Regions from separate parts of the Marinobacter sp. es.048 genome, predicted to be linked through region 3. Evidence: predicted binding sites of a transcription regulator. Region 3 holds the regulator's gene; each other region holds the start of a gene.
What was found. Region 3 encodes sigma-54, which starts transcription at its own class of promoters, with help from an activator protein. Its sites were predicted from a motif close to ANTGGCATNNANNTTGCTNT; they were not measured.

Region 1 (4,529 bases), on a different contig from region 3:
GGGCAGGTGGCAGAGGGGCTGAGACTTCAGCGTGAAACCGGGCAGCGCCTGGGTGAGGTGTTCATCCAGGCCGGCTGGATCAGCGAAAAGGAACTCTACCGGGTTCTCAAGCATCAATCCCGTTACCGTAACGCGGCGGCCCTCGTCACGATGGTGACGTTGCCCTTCCAGCCCATGGTTACCTTTGCGGCGAGCAATTCGGCTGAAGCGTCACAATCGGCGCTCGAAGCGGGCGAGCTCTATGAAAGGGGGAATCTTGCCCCGCTGAGTGAAACTGAGCTGGCGACAATTTCCGGGCAGGGAGACCCCACCCTGCTGCAGCGTATCGGCGTTGTCAGCAGTATGGCTGAGAATCCAGGGAGTAGCGGCGAGCAGGGAGGCGAAGGATCGGCGGATGTGATCGAGGGCCTGAAGCTTGCCGCCAACATCTTCGTACCGGTTCTGAATTTTCTGGATTCAGATCTGACTATTTCTGGAGTGCACTACCGTTATGGGGAGCCTCGTTACCGGGTCAGGGAGGATGGGGCTTTGATGCTGGTGTTCCCGGAGCGAATCGAGGAAATCAGGATGGACAACATCCGGGTCACCGGGAGCCAGGGTGCCTCAATGGGTAACGTGAGTATCCACGACATCCGTTTTCATCCGGACTCACAGATGACCATTTATACCCGGTGAATCTCCAGACAGGCCGGTTTGCCAGGGCCCTCATCAGGCGCTGGCAAGTACCGTGCTGCTTGATACCGTGGTTTGCTGTCCCTGGGCGCCGTAAAGCTTTTGCTGGCCGGTGGCGCCCCGGAAGATGTCGGTAAGTTTCGACAGGCGTTTCTGGAGATGGCTGATCACCCGACCGTTGGTCTGGTTCAGCGTCTGGCAAGCTCGAAGCTTCTGGTCGGCTTCCTTCCAGAGTTGGAGAAGATCAGAAAAGCCGGCGCTGCGGATAAAACGTGAAGGTTCACCGCTCTCAGGGCGGTATCCCATCTGGACCAGTGTCCGGATTTTCTGTTTAGCGCGTTCCCGAACAGCACTCAGCAGATCGTTCTTTTCTTTTGTCAGAGCTTCCAGCTGGCGCAGGTCGGAATTTGCAAGGCAGGTCTTTTCCCTTTCGAGAATATCAGCCAGTGTTTCCAGCTGACTGATATCCTGAGAAAGAAGAGTCTTCAGATCATCAATTGCGGCCATGGTTTACTCACCCAAAAATGCTTTCATCCATCTCAAGCATTTTCTGGGCCAGTTTTTCGGCGTCAATCTTGTAAGTGCCGTTCTCTAGGGCGGAGCGGATTTGTTCAATGCGGTCGTCATCCATTTCCGGATAATCGCCCAGCTTTTGTTCAAGCTGCTTTAGATTCTTGGCCTGATTGCTCAGGCTGACGTTCTCACCCCGGGCGCCCTGGGCCTGGGTTTTCGCCTGTTCGTTGGTTGCCGGCTGGGTATTCTGAGTGCCGGAGCTCTTGTCGGCCGTGGTTCTCTGGGTGTTGACCTGGCCGGGGCCAATTCCATTTAAGTCAACTGACATATCTGTACCTGCTTGCCTGTCGCGCCACGAGAATGCGGCGCTTACTCGAGTTTATGTCTTCTTAACGGCGGCGCCGCGAAAACCTTTAGTAATTTTCAGTCGTTTTTTTGTCTATTTTTACTGCCGGGTTTGCGGCAGAGGTTTGCCGCTCCGGCAAGCCTCTGCCGAGCCCGACCTACATCGGAATTTCGACGTGGCCGGGCGCAACAACGCTGGCCTTTATTGTGCGGGACGATCGCAGATTCTCTACCAGAACCTGCTCGCCAACGCTGGCGCTTGCCAGGGCTTTGCCCCGGGAACGTACTGAAAATCCGCCTGTTTTGGCGGTAATGATAACATGATCGCCCCGTTCGACCGCATTCGGGGCCGAAAGCATGTCCGGCGTAACCCGCGAGCCCGCGTTGACTGCCCGTCGCACCTCCATGCCAATGGCTTGTTGCGAGTCTGTAATAACGCCCCGCCTGGACGCGTTGATTTCAACCGACTGTTTTGTCAGTAGGCCTTCTGTTATCCGTTCTCCCCGCGTGAGCGGCCGAGCCGCCACCAGGGCCGGTCCATGGATAGAGACCGAAGCCGTGACGAACATCCGCCATGGGCGAGCTCCTTCGCAGGCTACGAGTATAGATGGGCTGGTGCTTTTCCAGGGGTCACCGCTGAATTCGACACTCAAAGGCTTTTCGCATTCGGCAAGGGCAAGGCGGTTGTCGATCGAGCCGGGTTCGAAGGAGACGGTATAGCCTTCCACGGCCTGTTCGGCCGCGAAGTTCTCGAGAAATTCCAGGGTCGCTTTCCGAATCTGTTCAGCGGTCGTCTCAGCCAGGAGCGGGCCGCTCAGGCCAGACATTAGCAGTAGTAGAGCGAAATTGGTGATGCGCATACGTATCAGTTTGTCCTATGCTGTCAACAACAGGGCAGAAAAGCCCGAATCAGGCTAATGATTCGAGAAAAGTGGCCGTTAAATTGGCTAATCCACCGCTGATATGACGGGTTTCCGTCGATCAGGCTATTATTCAGCGATCAGCAAGATATATGCCGTTGTAATTCCGGCAAGCCAGGAGAATCGAAATGGCAGGGGTTTTGGACAGTGTTAACCAGCGCACTCAGATGGTCGGAAAGAACCGTCTCGAGTTGCTCCTTTTCCGTCTCAGGGGCCGTCAGATCTACGGGATCAACGTGTTCAAGGTGAAAGAGGTTCTGCAATGTCCGAAGCTGTTCTCCCTGCCCAACAGCCAACCGGTTGTTCGAGGCGTCGCTCATAGCCGGGGTGAGACCATCCCCATTATTGATCTGAGCATGGCGATTGGTCTGCCCGGTATCCCCCAGGAAGAGCTCTCCACCAGTTTCGTCATCATCACTGAATACAATCGCAAAACGCAGGGTTTTCTGGTGAGCGGCGTCGAACGGATCATGAATATGAACTGGGAAGAAATCCTGCCTCCACCCAAAGGGGCCGGCAAGGATGTCTATCTTACCGCTGTCACAAAAATAGATGATAAGCTTATTGAAATCATTGACGTAGAGAAGATTCTTTCAGAAGTTTCTCCGCTTGGGGAGGACGTAACCGAAGCCGTTCTGAGCAAGAGCGCGGAGCGGGTGCCCGGGCATCTGCCGGTGTTGGTGGTGGATGATTCGTCCGTGGCCCGGCGCCAGATACAGCGGTGTCTCACCGCAATTGGCATGGAAGTGGTTCTGAAAAACGACGGTAAGCAGGCATTTGAATATTTACAGGAAATAACTGCGGATGGCTCCCGGGCCAAAGATCACTTCTCTTTGATCATCTCGGATGTCGAGATGCCGGAAATGGATGGCTACACCCTCGTCACCAAGGTGAAAGATGACCCGGCGCTTTCGGATATGTTTGTTATGCTGCACACCTCACTCAGTGGTGTGTTCAACCAGGCCATGGTGAAGAAGGTCGGAGCCGACGACTTTATGGCAAAGTTCAGTCCGGACGAGCTGGCAGAGCGAGTAATGGAAATCATCGACCAGGGTTGATGGAACCGCTCAAAGATTCACTCAGAACAGAGACCCAATGAAAGCGGAAATAACGCCACAGGAGTATGAAGCCTTCAAATCGTTCCTGCAGGATGCCTGTGGGATTTTACTGGGCGAAAACAAACAGTACCTGGTAAAGAGCCGGTTGCGCAGGATTCTCGAAGAGAACAACCTGAATACGCTGGGTGAACTCCTTGACCGACTCAAACGCCCCGGGCGGGGAGGTCTTAAAGAGACGGTCATCGATGCGATGACAACCAATGAAACCCTGTGGTTCCGTGACAATCACCCTTTCAGGATTCTCCAGGAGAAGCTGCTTCCCGAATTCGCAGAGCGCAACTCAACGCAGCCTTTGCGTATCTGGTCTGCGGCCTGCTCAACCGGTCAGGAGCCTTACTCGATTGCCATGATCGTTGAGGAGTTTCGTCGGGCGAGGCCCGGGAAGCTCCGGGATGTAAAGATCACCGCGACGGATATCTCCAAAAGCGTTCTTGATGTGGCTCGCAAGGGCGAGTACGAGATGCTTGCCATTGGGCGGGGGCTCTCGCCAGAGCGCCAGAAGCAGTTTTTCACGCCGTCCCAGAACGGTGGCTGGCAGATCAAACCCCAGATCAAGAGCATGGTGGAGTTCAAGGAGTTGAACCTGCTTGAGCGTTATATGCTGGGCAAGTTCGATATTGTGATGTGCCGGAACGTCCTGATCTATTTTTCGGCGGACCTGAAAAAAGACATTCTTACCCGGATGCACGCTACCCTGAACCCGGGCGGATACCTGGTTCTGGGAGCCTCGGAGTCGCTCAACGGCTTGCCCCATCTCTACGAGATGGTGCAGTGCCATCCCGGAATCATCTACAGGAAAAAGTAACCCATGCCCCTCAATGTCTGGGTCCTGGTTGCCGCTCAGGCGCTGGCCATGTGCACAGCGCCTTTTATTGTTTTTATCGGCAGCATCCAGGGCCGAATGCTCGCTCCGGCGCCTGAATACGCAACGCTTCCCGTGGGTCTGGTGGTGGTCGGTACT
Region 2 (4,529 bases), on a different contig from region 3:
GCAAGGAGAATCCGATCAAGTACTTCCGAGAGGAAGATGCCAACAATCGCCCGTTCGTAACCCGCTACTACAATGCCGGTGTGCATCGTGGTGCGCTGGCGATGCCGCAGTTCATGGTTGATGCCCTTGAGGACGAGGTTCGTCCGGAAGAAGGTTAGGGGAAACTCTGAGAGACAAAAAAGGGGCGCCAATTGGCGCCCCTTTTTCATTTGCAGTTTCAGCGTTTACTGCTTGCCGCTGACGAACTCCGGATAGGCTTCCATACCACACTCGGACAGATCCACACCTTCGTACTCGTCTTCTTCCGAGACCCTGATACCCATGACGGCTTTCAGAATACCCCAGACGATGAGGCTGGTTACGAACACCCAGATGAAGATGGTGAGCATGCCGACCAGCTGACCCATAAAGGTGGCGTCTGCGTCGGACAGGAGGACCGCGAAGATACCCCAGATGCCCACAACACCGTGTACAGAGATGGCACCGACCGGATCGTCAATGCGCAGCTTGTCCATGGTAACGATGGAGAAGACCACCAGGGTGCCACCGATAGCGCCAATGATGACGGCCAGCAGAGGTGAAGGATCCGCCGGCTCAGCCGTGATCGCAACCAGGCCGGCCAGGGCACCGTTCAGGGCCATGGTCAGGTCGGCCTTGCCGAACATCAGGCGCGCCACGATCAGGGCAGCAATCAGGCCACCAGCTGCGGCTGCGTTGGTGTTCAGGAACACGTTGGCAACTTCGTTGGCGACACCGATACCACCCAGCTTCAGGGTAGAGCCACCGTTGAAGCCGAACCAGCCCATCCACAGGATGAAGGTACCAAGAGTTGCCAGGGGCAGGTTGGCGCCCGGGAACGCGCGGATTTCACCTTTGGCGCCGTATTTACCTTTACGGGCACCGAGCAGGATCACACCTGCCAGGGCTGCTGCTGCACCGGCCATGTGAACAATACCGGAACCGGCGTAGTCGCTGTAGCTCAGCTCGTACATGCCGAATACCGCGTCGCCGTTCCAGGTCCAGGAACCCTGCATCGGGTAGATGAAACCACACATAACAACGGCGAAGCCCAGGAAGGCCCAGAGCTTCATACGCTCAGCCACAGCACCGGAGACGATGGACATGGCAGTTGCAACGAAGACAACCTGGAAGAAGAAGTCAGAAGCGCCGCTGTATTCGCCCATGTCGCCGAAGCCGGCTTCAGTGGAGGCTGCAATAACGCCCGCAATCGCTGCGTCGTCCATCTCGGCAACAGTCGTTACACCGCTCAGGAAGATACCGCCGTCGTACATGATGTCGTAGCCGACAATCAGGTACATGGTACAGGCGACCGCAAACAGGGCCACGTTCTTGGTCAGGATCTCGGTGGTGTTCTTGGCACGCACCAGGCCGGCTTCCAGCATGGCAAAGCCAGCGGCCATCCACATGACCAGGGCACCGCAAATCAGGAAGTAAAAGGTATCCAGCGCATACTGGAGTTCAAAAATGTGATTAAGATTGCTTTCCATATGAAGCCCTCCGCACGAGGCTTTTCAGGTTATAAATTTTTTTGCGTTGGCTGTTCGAAAAATCAGAGCTGGTTCAGACCGCTTCTTCGCCGGTTTCGCCAGTCCGGATCCGGATGGCTTGAGCCAGTTCAGTCACGAAGATCTTGCCGTCACCGATCTTGCCGGTGTTAGCCGCCTTGGTGATGGACTCGATAACCTGGTCCAGAAGGTTGTCGCCGATAGCAACTTCCACCTTCACCTTGGGCAGGAAATCCACCACGTATTCCGCGCCACGATAGAGTTCTGTGTGGCCTTTTTGCCGACCGAAGCCTTTGACTTCAGTGACGGTTACGCCTTGTACGCCAATCTCGGATAGTGCCTCACGGACATCATCCAATTTGAAAGGCTTGATGATCGCTGTCACAAGTTTCATTGCTTTCTCCTTGGTAAAGCCGTCTCAACAGTGAGAGCCCGTCGGCCGGTTGTTGAGCTCGGGATGCTGCCACCTCGCACACCAATTGTGCGGATTGCGTACGAGAGCTTTAGCATCGTGTATGCCAACGCAAAAAAATAGTTAAAAAACAGTAGGCTACGATATCCGCGTACCAGAATGGCGCAAACTTGTGCACCAAAATAGAGCGGGTAGCCGGCCAGTGAGCCAATTTGGAGCGGGCTCCCTGACCCTTCGCCACTTATTATAGGGTCGACCACCTACAGTATGGCAGGGGCTGCGGTGTGATACACTCCCGCTAACCGGCAACCGGCCCTGTCTTTTAGTCGAAGCCGGATATTTCAGGAATTTGTGAGGTGACGTGTGAAAGGTCCACAGGATATTTTTTCTCAGCTGCAGGGCCAGTTCGGCCAGTTTGTTCCAGACATGGCCCGCGCTGCACGGGAAGATTTTGAAACCCAGGCCCGGGCCACCGTGATGGCCGTTTTGTCTCGCCTGGAGTTGGTAACCCGGGAGGAGTTTGACGCCCAGCAGGCCGTCCTGCTAAAGACCCGTGAAAAGGTGGATGCCCTCGAGAAGCGGGTGGCCGAACTGGAAAATTCCCTGCAGAAACAATAAATCCCGGACACGCCTGGCAGGATGCCGGGCAAACATATTCGGTTATTACCATGGATGGTTGTCATGCTTGCTATTGTTCATTCTCGCGCCGCCATTGGCGTGTCAGCGCCTGCCGTTACCGTTGAAGTCCATCTCTCGGGCGGCTTGCCCGCGCTCTCGATCGTGGGCTTGCCGGAAACCGGTGTAAGGGAGAGCAAAGAGCGCGTCCGAAGCGCGCTTCTTAATGCCGGTTTCGAATTTCCCGCCCGAAGAATTACCATCAATCTCGCCCCCGCTGATCTGCCAAAAGAGGGTGGTCGGTTCGATCTGCCCATCGCTCTGGGCATTCTGGCAGCGTCTGGGCAGATCCCGGTCGACAGCCTTTCCGATTGCGAATTCGTCGGCGAATTGTCCCTTGATGGTGCACTGCGCCCTCTGAAAGGTGTTCTGCCGGCCGTGTTGGCCGCACGGGAGGATGGTCGGGCCTTGCTGGCTCCCCACGCCAACTCCGAGGAAGCGGCACTGGCAAGCCAGGGTGATCTTCTGGCCGCCGGTCACCTGCTGACCGTGTGCGAACATCTGAGTGACCGTGCCCGTCTTGTGCCGGTGCCAGGGTCTCCCCTGGAGGAAGCGCCGGACGGCAACCGTGACGTGCCCGATCTGTCGGATGTCCGCGGCCAGCAGGTGCCGCGCCGAACGCTGGAGGTGGCTGCAGCGGGCGGTCACAATCTTTTGTTCTTCGGTCCCCCGGGAACCGGGAAGAGCATGCTCGCCAGTCGCCTGCCCGGAATCCTGCCCGGGCTTGATGATGCTGCAGCCATGGAAGTGGCGAGCGTGCATTCAGTGGCCGGGCTGCCGGTTCGGGCCGGGGGCTGGCGCCAGCCGCCTTTTCGAGCGCCTCATCATACCGCGTCAGCAGTTGCGCTGGTCGGCGGTGGCAGCAGCCCGAGGCCGGGGGAGATCTCCCTGGCGCACCGGGGCGTACTTTTCCTCGACGAGTTGCCGGAGTTTGAGCGGCGGGTGCTGGAAGTGCTCCGGGAACCGATGGAAACCGGGGAAATCTCGATCAGCCGGGCGGCGCGGCAGGTGAATTTTCCGGCGCGTTTTCAGGTCGTTGGCGCAATGAACCCGTGCCCCTGTGGCTACAGTGGTCATCCCACCATCGAGTGCCAGTGCACGCCGCAACAGGTTACCCGCTACCGGTCGAAGATCTCCGGGCCGTTGCTCGACAGGTTTGATCTGCACGTTGAGGTGCCGGTGCAGGGCGGCGACATACTGATGCGCCAGGGTGGGGATGGCGAGACCAGCGCCACGGTCCGGGAGCGTGTTCGGGCTGCCAGATCCCGTCAATCAGAGCGGGGTTACCTGAATGCCGCGCTGTCCGGGTGTGAATTGCAGGCTGCATGCCGACTGGACCAACAGGGTGAGCGACTGCTTACCGGTGCCATGGAGAAGCTGGGGCTTTCGGCCAGGGCGTTGCATCGTATTCTTCGGGTGGCCAGAACGCTGGCGGATCTGGAAGGCTGCGAGAAGCTGCGGCAAAGCCATCTGGTTGAAGCGCTGGGCTATCGGCAACTGGACCGACAACAGGGTCGCAACTCGGTGGTCTCCGCCTGAGCCGGAACACTCTGGTAAACTAGTGGCAAATCCCGTTAAACATAACCCGCTGCCTGCGGTTAAGGATTGCAGATGACAGACCAGAAAGAACCGCAAGATCCCAAAGACGCCGCTGATTCGCCGGTCACCACCCGTCGTGGTGTGCGTAGCTTCGTTCTACGCCAGGGCCGGATGACGGAGGGCCAGAAAAAGGCGTTCGAGCGGAGCTGGCCGAAGTACGGCCTGACCCGTGAGGACGGAATGATTGATCCACGGGAGGTCTTTGGCCGCGACAACATGCTTAACCTGGAAATCGGTTTCGGCATGGGCCGGTCCCTGGCCGAAATGGCCGAGGCGGCTCCCGAGCAGGATTTTATCGGGGTTGAAGTTCATCAGCC
Region 3 (4,529 bases):
GGGCGTGAGGACAAGAAAGTGGCCTTGCAGGAACTGGTCAGCACTATGGATATCAGCCCCGAGGCCATCGCTTACATGGGCGATGATCTGCCAGACCTGCCGGCGCTCAGATTCGCGGGGCTCGGCATCACCGTGCCCAACGGTTATTGGCTGGTGCAGCAACATGCCGATTACTGCACCCGGGCCCGCGGTGGCGAAGGCGCAGTGCGGGAAGCCTGCGATCTGCTGCTGACTGCCCATGGCAAGCTGGACGCAGCGCTCGCGCCCTATCTGGAGCCTGAGGCGTGAACTGGGCCTCGGACCGGCCCTGGCTGCGCACACTGGCGCTGGCAGGCACCCTGGTGGCAGCGGTCTTTCTGCTCTGGCAAAGCGATGAGCCGCCGGTCATTGATGATGACGCAGCGGCTCTGCGAGGCGATGCGGAACCGGACGGCTTCGTGGTAAATGGCCGGTACACATCCTTCGACGAATCGGGCAACCTGAAGATCCGGTTCTCCAGCCCCCGCATTGAACAGTTTGAGGAAGGCAATCTGGCCACCATGGAATCCCCCCGAGCCGAGCTGTATGGCGGCGAGGATGCCCTTCCCTGGATTGTTGAAGCCGAGAATGGCAGCCTGCTGCAAAACCAGAATCTGGTGTACCTGACGGACAATGTCCGGATTCAGCGCACTATTGGCGAACGGGACGCCATCCTGACAACATCAACCCTGACCCTGGATAACGACCGGGGCATGGTATATACAGACGCACCCGTAGAAATACGCGACGTTACCGGTGTTACCCGGGCCACGGGCATGAAGGCGTGGATAGACGAGCGGATTCTGGAACTGAACTCCCAGGTGGAAGGACGCTATGAAACCGGAAACTAACCGATACCGGAGCCTGCTGGCTGCCCTGCTGACGGTCGCGATGGCCGGCCCGGCGGCCGCTTTCGACCTTGATTCCGACACCCCCATCAAGGTCACAGCCGACAACGCCCGCCTGGACGACGGCCAGGGCATTGCCACTTACACCGGGGATGTAGAGCTTGAGCAGGGCAATACCCGCCTGAACGCAGAACGGGTGGTGCTGTACCGGACAGAGGGCGGCCTCAGCCGGATCGAGGCCACCGGCACTCCGGCGAGATATCGGCAGCCGGCCCGAGAGGGCGAAGGCGAAACCGACGCCCGCGCACTGAACATTACCTGGTCTGCCACCGACAGCCGGCTGACCTTTGAACGGGAAGCGGTCATCGAGCAGAATGGCAATCTGTTCCGCGGCGACGTCATTCATTATGATACCGCTGGCCGGGTTGTGACCGCTGAAGGCGGCGCAGACACGGGCGAAGGCAGCGGCCGGGTAGAGATGGTAATTCAGCCACGCAGCGCCGACAGACGTTCTGACAGACAGGAATCCGATGGCAGTTCTGAGAGCCAGTAATCTGGCAAAGAGTTACAAGCAGAAAAAAGTGGTGCTCGATGTCTCCCTGGAGATCCGCAGTGGGGAAATCGTCGGACTGCTTGGCCCCAACGGCGCCGGCAAAACCACCTGCTTCTACATGATCGTGGGGCTGGTGCCCGCCGATCGTGGCCGGGTCACCATCGACAGCCGGGATATTACTCCTCTGCCCATGCACGGCCGTGCCCAGCAAGGCATCGGTTACCTGCCCCAGGAAGCCTCGGTATTCCGCAAACTATCGGTACGCGACAACATCATGGCCATCCTCGAAACCCGCCAGGGTCTGAGCAAGGCCGATAGGGAGAAAAAGCTCGAGGAGTTGCTGGAGGAGTTTCACATCACCCATATCCGGGACAGTGTTGGCATGGCACTGTCCGGCGGCGAACGCCGACGGGTCGAAATCGCCCGAGCCCTTGCCATGGAGCCGGCCTTCATCCTTCTGGATGAGCCCTTCGCCGGTGTCGACCCCATATCCGTGAGTGACATCAAACACATCATCCGGCACCTGCGGGACAAGGGTATCGGCGTGCTGATTACCGATCATAACGTGCGCGAGACCCTGGACATCTGCGAGAACGCCTACATAGTGTCCGGCGGCCACATCATCGCCTCCGGCAATGCCGAGGCGATCCTTGCCAACCAGCAGGTCAAGGAAGTCTACCTGGGCGACGAATTCAGGCTGTGACACCGAATGGCTCATTGTTTTGATGACCTGTAGCAAGTAAACTCGGCAAAGAACTTGCTAGGGTAAAGTTAAATCACGGCAAGTAACCGACATATAAAGATTTTTTTCACAACTTATGACACAAAGCGCTGATGAGTGACGGATCCTGAACCATGGTTATGAAAGCCTCCTTACAGTTAAAGCTGGGTCAGAGCCTGACCATGACACCCCAGCTGCAACAGGCGATCCGGCTTCTCCAGCTCTCTACCCTCGACCTCCAACAGGAAATCCAGCAGGCACTGGAATCCAACCCCATGCTGGAGACCTCCGAGGACGACGACCAGACAACAGACGCTGCTACCGCTAATGACGAGCGCGAAGCCAACGCCACCGAGTCTGCCGCTGAAACTGCGCCGGAACCGTCCAAAGACTGGGACGAATCCGAAAACGGCCCGGACTGGTCCTCTGAAAACGAAATTCCGGACAATATTCCGGACGATCTGCCGGTAGACACTGCCTGGGACGACATATACCAGTCCGCCCCTGCTCCTGCAGCCCGCAATGACGACGAAAACGATCACGATTTCGAAACCCGTAACTCGCCCACTGAAACGCTTCAGGATCACTTGGAATGGCAGCTCAATCTGACCCCACTGAGTGAACGGGATCAGGCCATTGCACATGCCCTGATGGACGCGGTGGATGAGCGCGGCTATCTGACAAGTGCCCTGGAAGAGATCCATGCCGGGATGCTGGATGAAAACGACGAGGACCCCCTTGAGCTGGATGAAGTGGAAGCGGTTCTTCACCGACTGCAGCATTTTGACCCTCCTGGCGTTTTCGCCCGGGATCTTCAGGAATGCCTGCTGATCCAGCTTAACCAGCTACCACCGGAAACGCCCTGGCTGGCCCAGGCACGACTGGTGATCACTCACTACATCAACCTGCTGGGCAACCGGGACTACGCCCAGTTGCTGCGCCGCAGCCGCCTGAAAGAAGACCAATTGCGGGAGGTCCTGGCGCTGATCACCGGCCTGAATCCGCGTCCGGGCGACGTTATTGACCGCGCCGAACCCGACTACGTCATCCCAGACGTCATCGTTCGCAAGCACAATGGTCGCTGGCGTGTTGAGCTGAATCCGGAAATTGCTCCGCGCATCCGGGTGAATGCCAGCTATGCTTCACTTATAAGGCGTGCGGACAGCAGTGCAGACAACACTTACCTGCGCGATCAGTTGCAGGAGGCCAAGTGGTTTATCAAAAGCCTGCAAAGCCGCAATGAGACCCTGCTAAAAGTGGCGACCCGCATTGTCGAGCACCAGCAGGGATTCCTGGATCACGGCGAAGAAGCGATGAAGCCGCTGATCCTTTCAGACATCGCCCAGGCGGTAGAAATGCATGAGTCGACGATTTCACGGGTAACGACCCAGAAATACATGCATACCCCCCGGGGCATATTCGAACTGAAGTATTTCTTCTCCAGCCATGTCAGCACTGACGAGGGCGGGGAATGCTCTTCCACGGCCATTCGCGCGATGATCAAGAAGCTGATTGCCGCCGAAACGCCGAAAAAGCCGTTGAGCGACAGTAAAATTGCAGCCATGCTAGGGGAACAGGGAATCAAGGTTGCGCGACGCACCGTTGCCAAGTATCGGGAGGCCATGCACATTCCGCCGTCTAACGAGCGCAAGCGATTGGTCTGAATACCCCTGGGGCGGGACGCAATACCATATTCGCCGGCGCACAATGCGTCAGCACCCAGACCGGCTCCCGGGAGCCGGCATGATGACAACAGGAGACGCCTATGCAACTCAATATTTCAGGCCATCACGTAGAACTGACTCCCGCACTGAAGGATTATGTTTCAGAGAAGTTCGAGAAGCTCGAGCGTCACTTTGACCACATCAGTAACTGCCAGGTAACCCTGGAAGTGGAAAAGGTGCGCCAGATTGCGGAAGCCACGTTGCACGTGGTTGGTGGTGAGATTCACGCAAAGGCAGAAAACGAGGATATGTATGCGGCCATCGACTCCCTGATCGACAAGCTGGACCGCCAGATCCTCAAGCATAAGGAAAAGAATGTAGACCGGATGCACGGAAACGGCTCTCGCTAACTGGTTGTTTTCATGCAAGTCATCTAATCGAGCTGCGACATGAGCAACGTGTCGCAGCCTTTTTTTTAACGGAAACGCAGTCGATCCATGAGCGACACATCCCTGACCATAGACAACATTCTTGCTCCGGAGCTCACCCTCTGCAGGGTACCTGCGTCCAGCAAGAAACGGGCCCTGGAGTTTATTGCCGAGCAAATAAACCATCAGGACAACACGCTCAGCGAGACCCAGCTCTTCAACAACCTGATTTCCCGTGAGCGCCTGGGCAGCACCGGCATTGGACAGGGAATCGCCATTCCCCACTGCCGCCTGGAG

Region 1: a site for sigma-54 is predicted at 2,531-2,550, ahead of flgA (flagellar basal body P-ring formation chaperone FlgA). Genes of this name have one in related genera too.
Region 2: a site for sigma-54 is predicted at 2,030-2,049, ahead of glnK (P-II family nitrogen regulator). Genes of this name have one in related genera too.

What each region holds. Positions count from the first base shown of each region.
Region 1 covers NZ_FYFA01000002.1:398,611-403,139, reverse strand. The annotation lists gene CFT65_RS12920 (pilus assembly protein PilB) at 1-675, shown strand, start outside; gene CFT65_RS12915 (flagella synthesis protein FlgN) at 709-1,179, opposite strand; gene flgM (flagellar biosynthesis anti-sigma factor FlgM) at 1,187-1,513, opposite strand; gene flgA (flagellar basal body P-ring formation chaperone FlgA) at 1,689-2,390, opposite strand; gene CFT65_RS12900 (chemotaxis protein CheV) at 2,579-3,508, shown strand; gene CFT65_RS12895 (CheR family methyltransferase) at 3,546-4,373, shown strand; gene CFT65_RS12890 (MFS transporter) at 4,377-4,529, shown strand, end outside.
Region 2 covers NZ_FYFA01000002.1:1,597,506-1,602,034, reverse strand. The annotation lists gene speE (polyamine aminopropyltransferase) at 1-158, shown strand, start outside; gene CFT65_RS18515 (ammonium transporter) at 225-1,508, opposite strand; gene glnK (P-II family nitrogen regulator) at 1,582-1,920, opposite strand; gene CFT65_RS18505 (accessory factor UbiK family protein) at 2,302-2,556, shown strand; gene CFT65_RS18500 (YifB family Mg chelatase-like AAA ATPase) at 2,620-4,152, shown strand; gene trmB (tRNA (guanosine(46)-N7)-methyltransferase TrmB) at 4,225-4,529, shown strand, end outside.
Region 3 covers NZ_FYFA01000001.1:1,843,068-1,847,596, reverse strand. The annotation lists gene kdsC (3-deoxy-manno-octulosonate-8-phosphatase KdsC) at 1-288, shown strand, start outside; gene lptC (LPS export ABC transporter periplasmic protein LptC) at 285-869, shown strand; gene lptA (lipopolysaccharide transport periplasmic protein LptA) at 853-1,419, shown strand; gene lptB (LPS export ABC transporter ATP-binding protein) at 1,397-2,122, shown strand; gene CFT65_RS08530 (RNA polymerase factor sigma-54) at 2,281-3,804, shown strand; gene hpf (ribosome hibernation promoting factor) at 3,906-4,214, shown strand; gene ptsN (PTS IIA-like nitrogen regulatory protein PtsN) at 4,302-4,529, shown strand, end outside.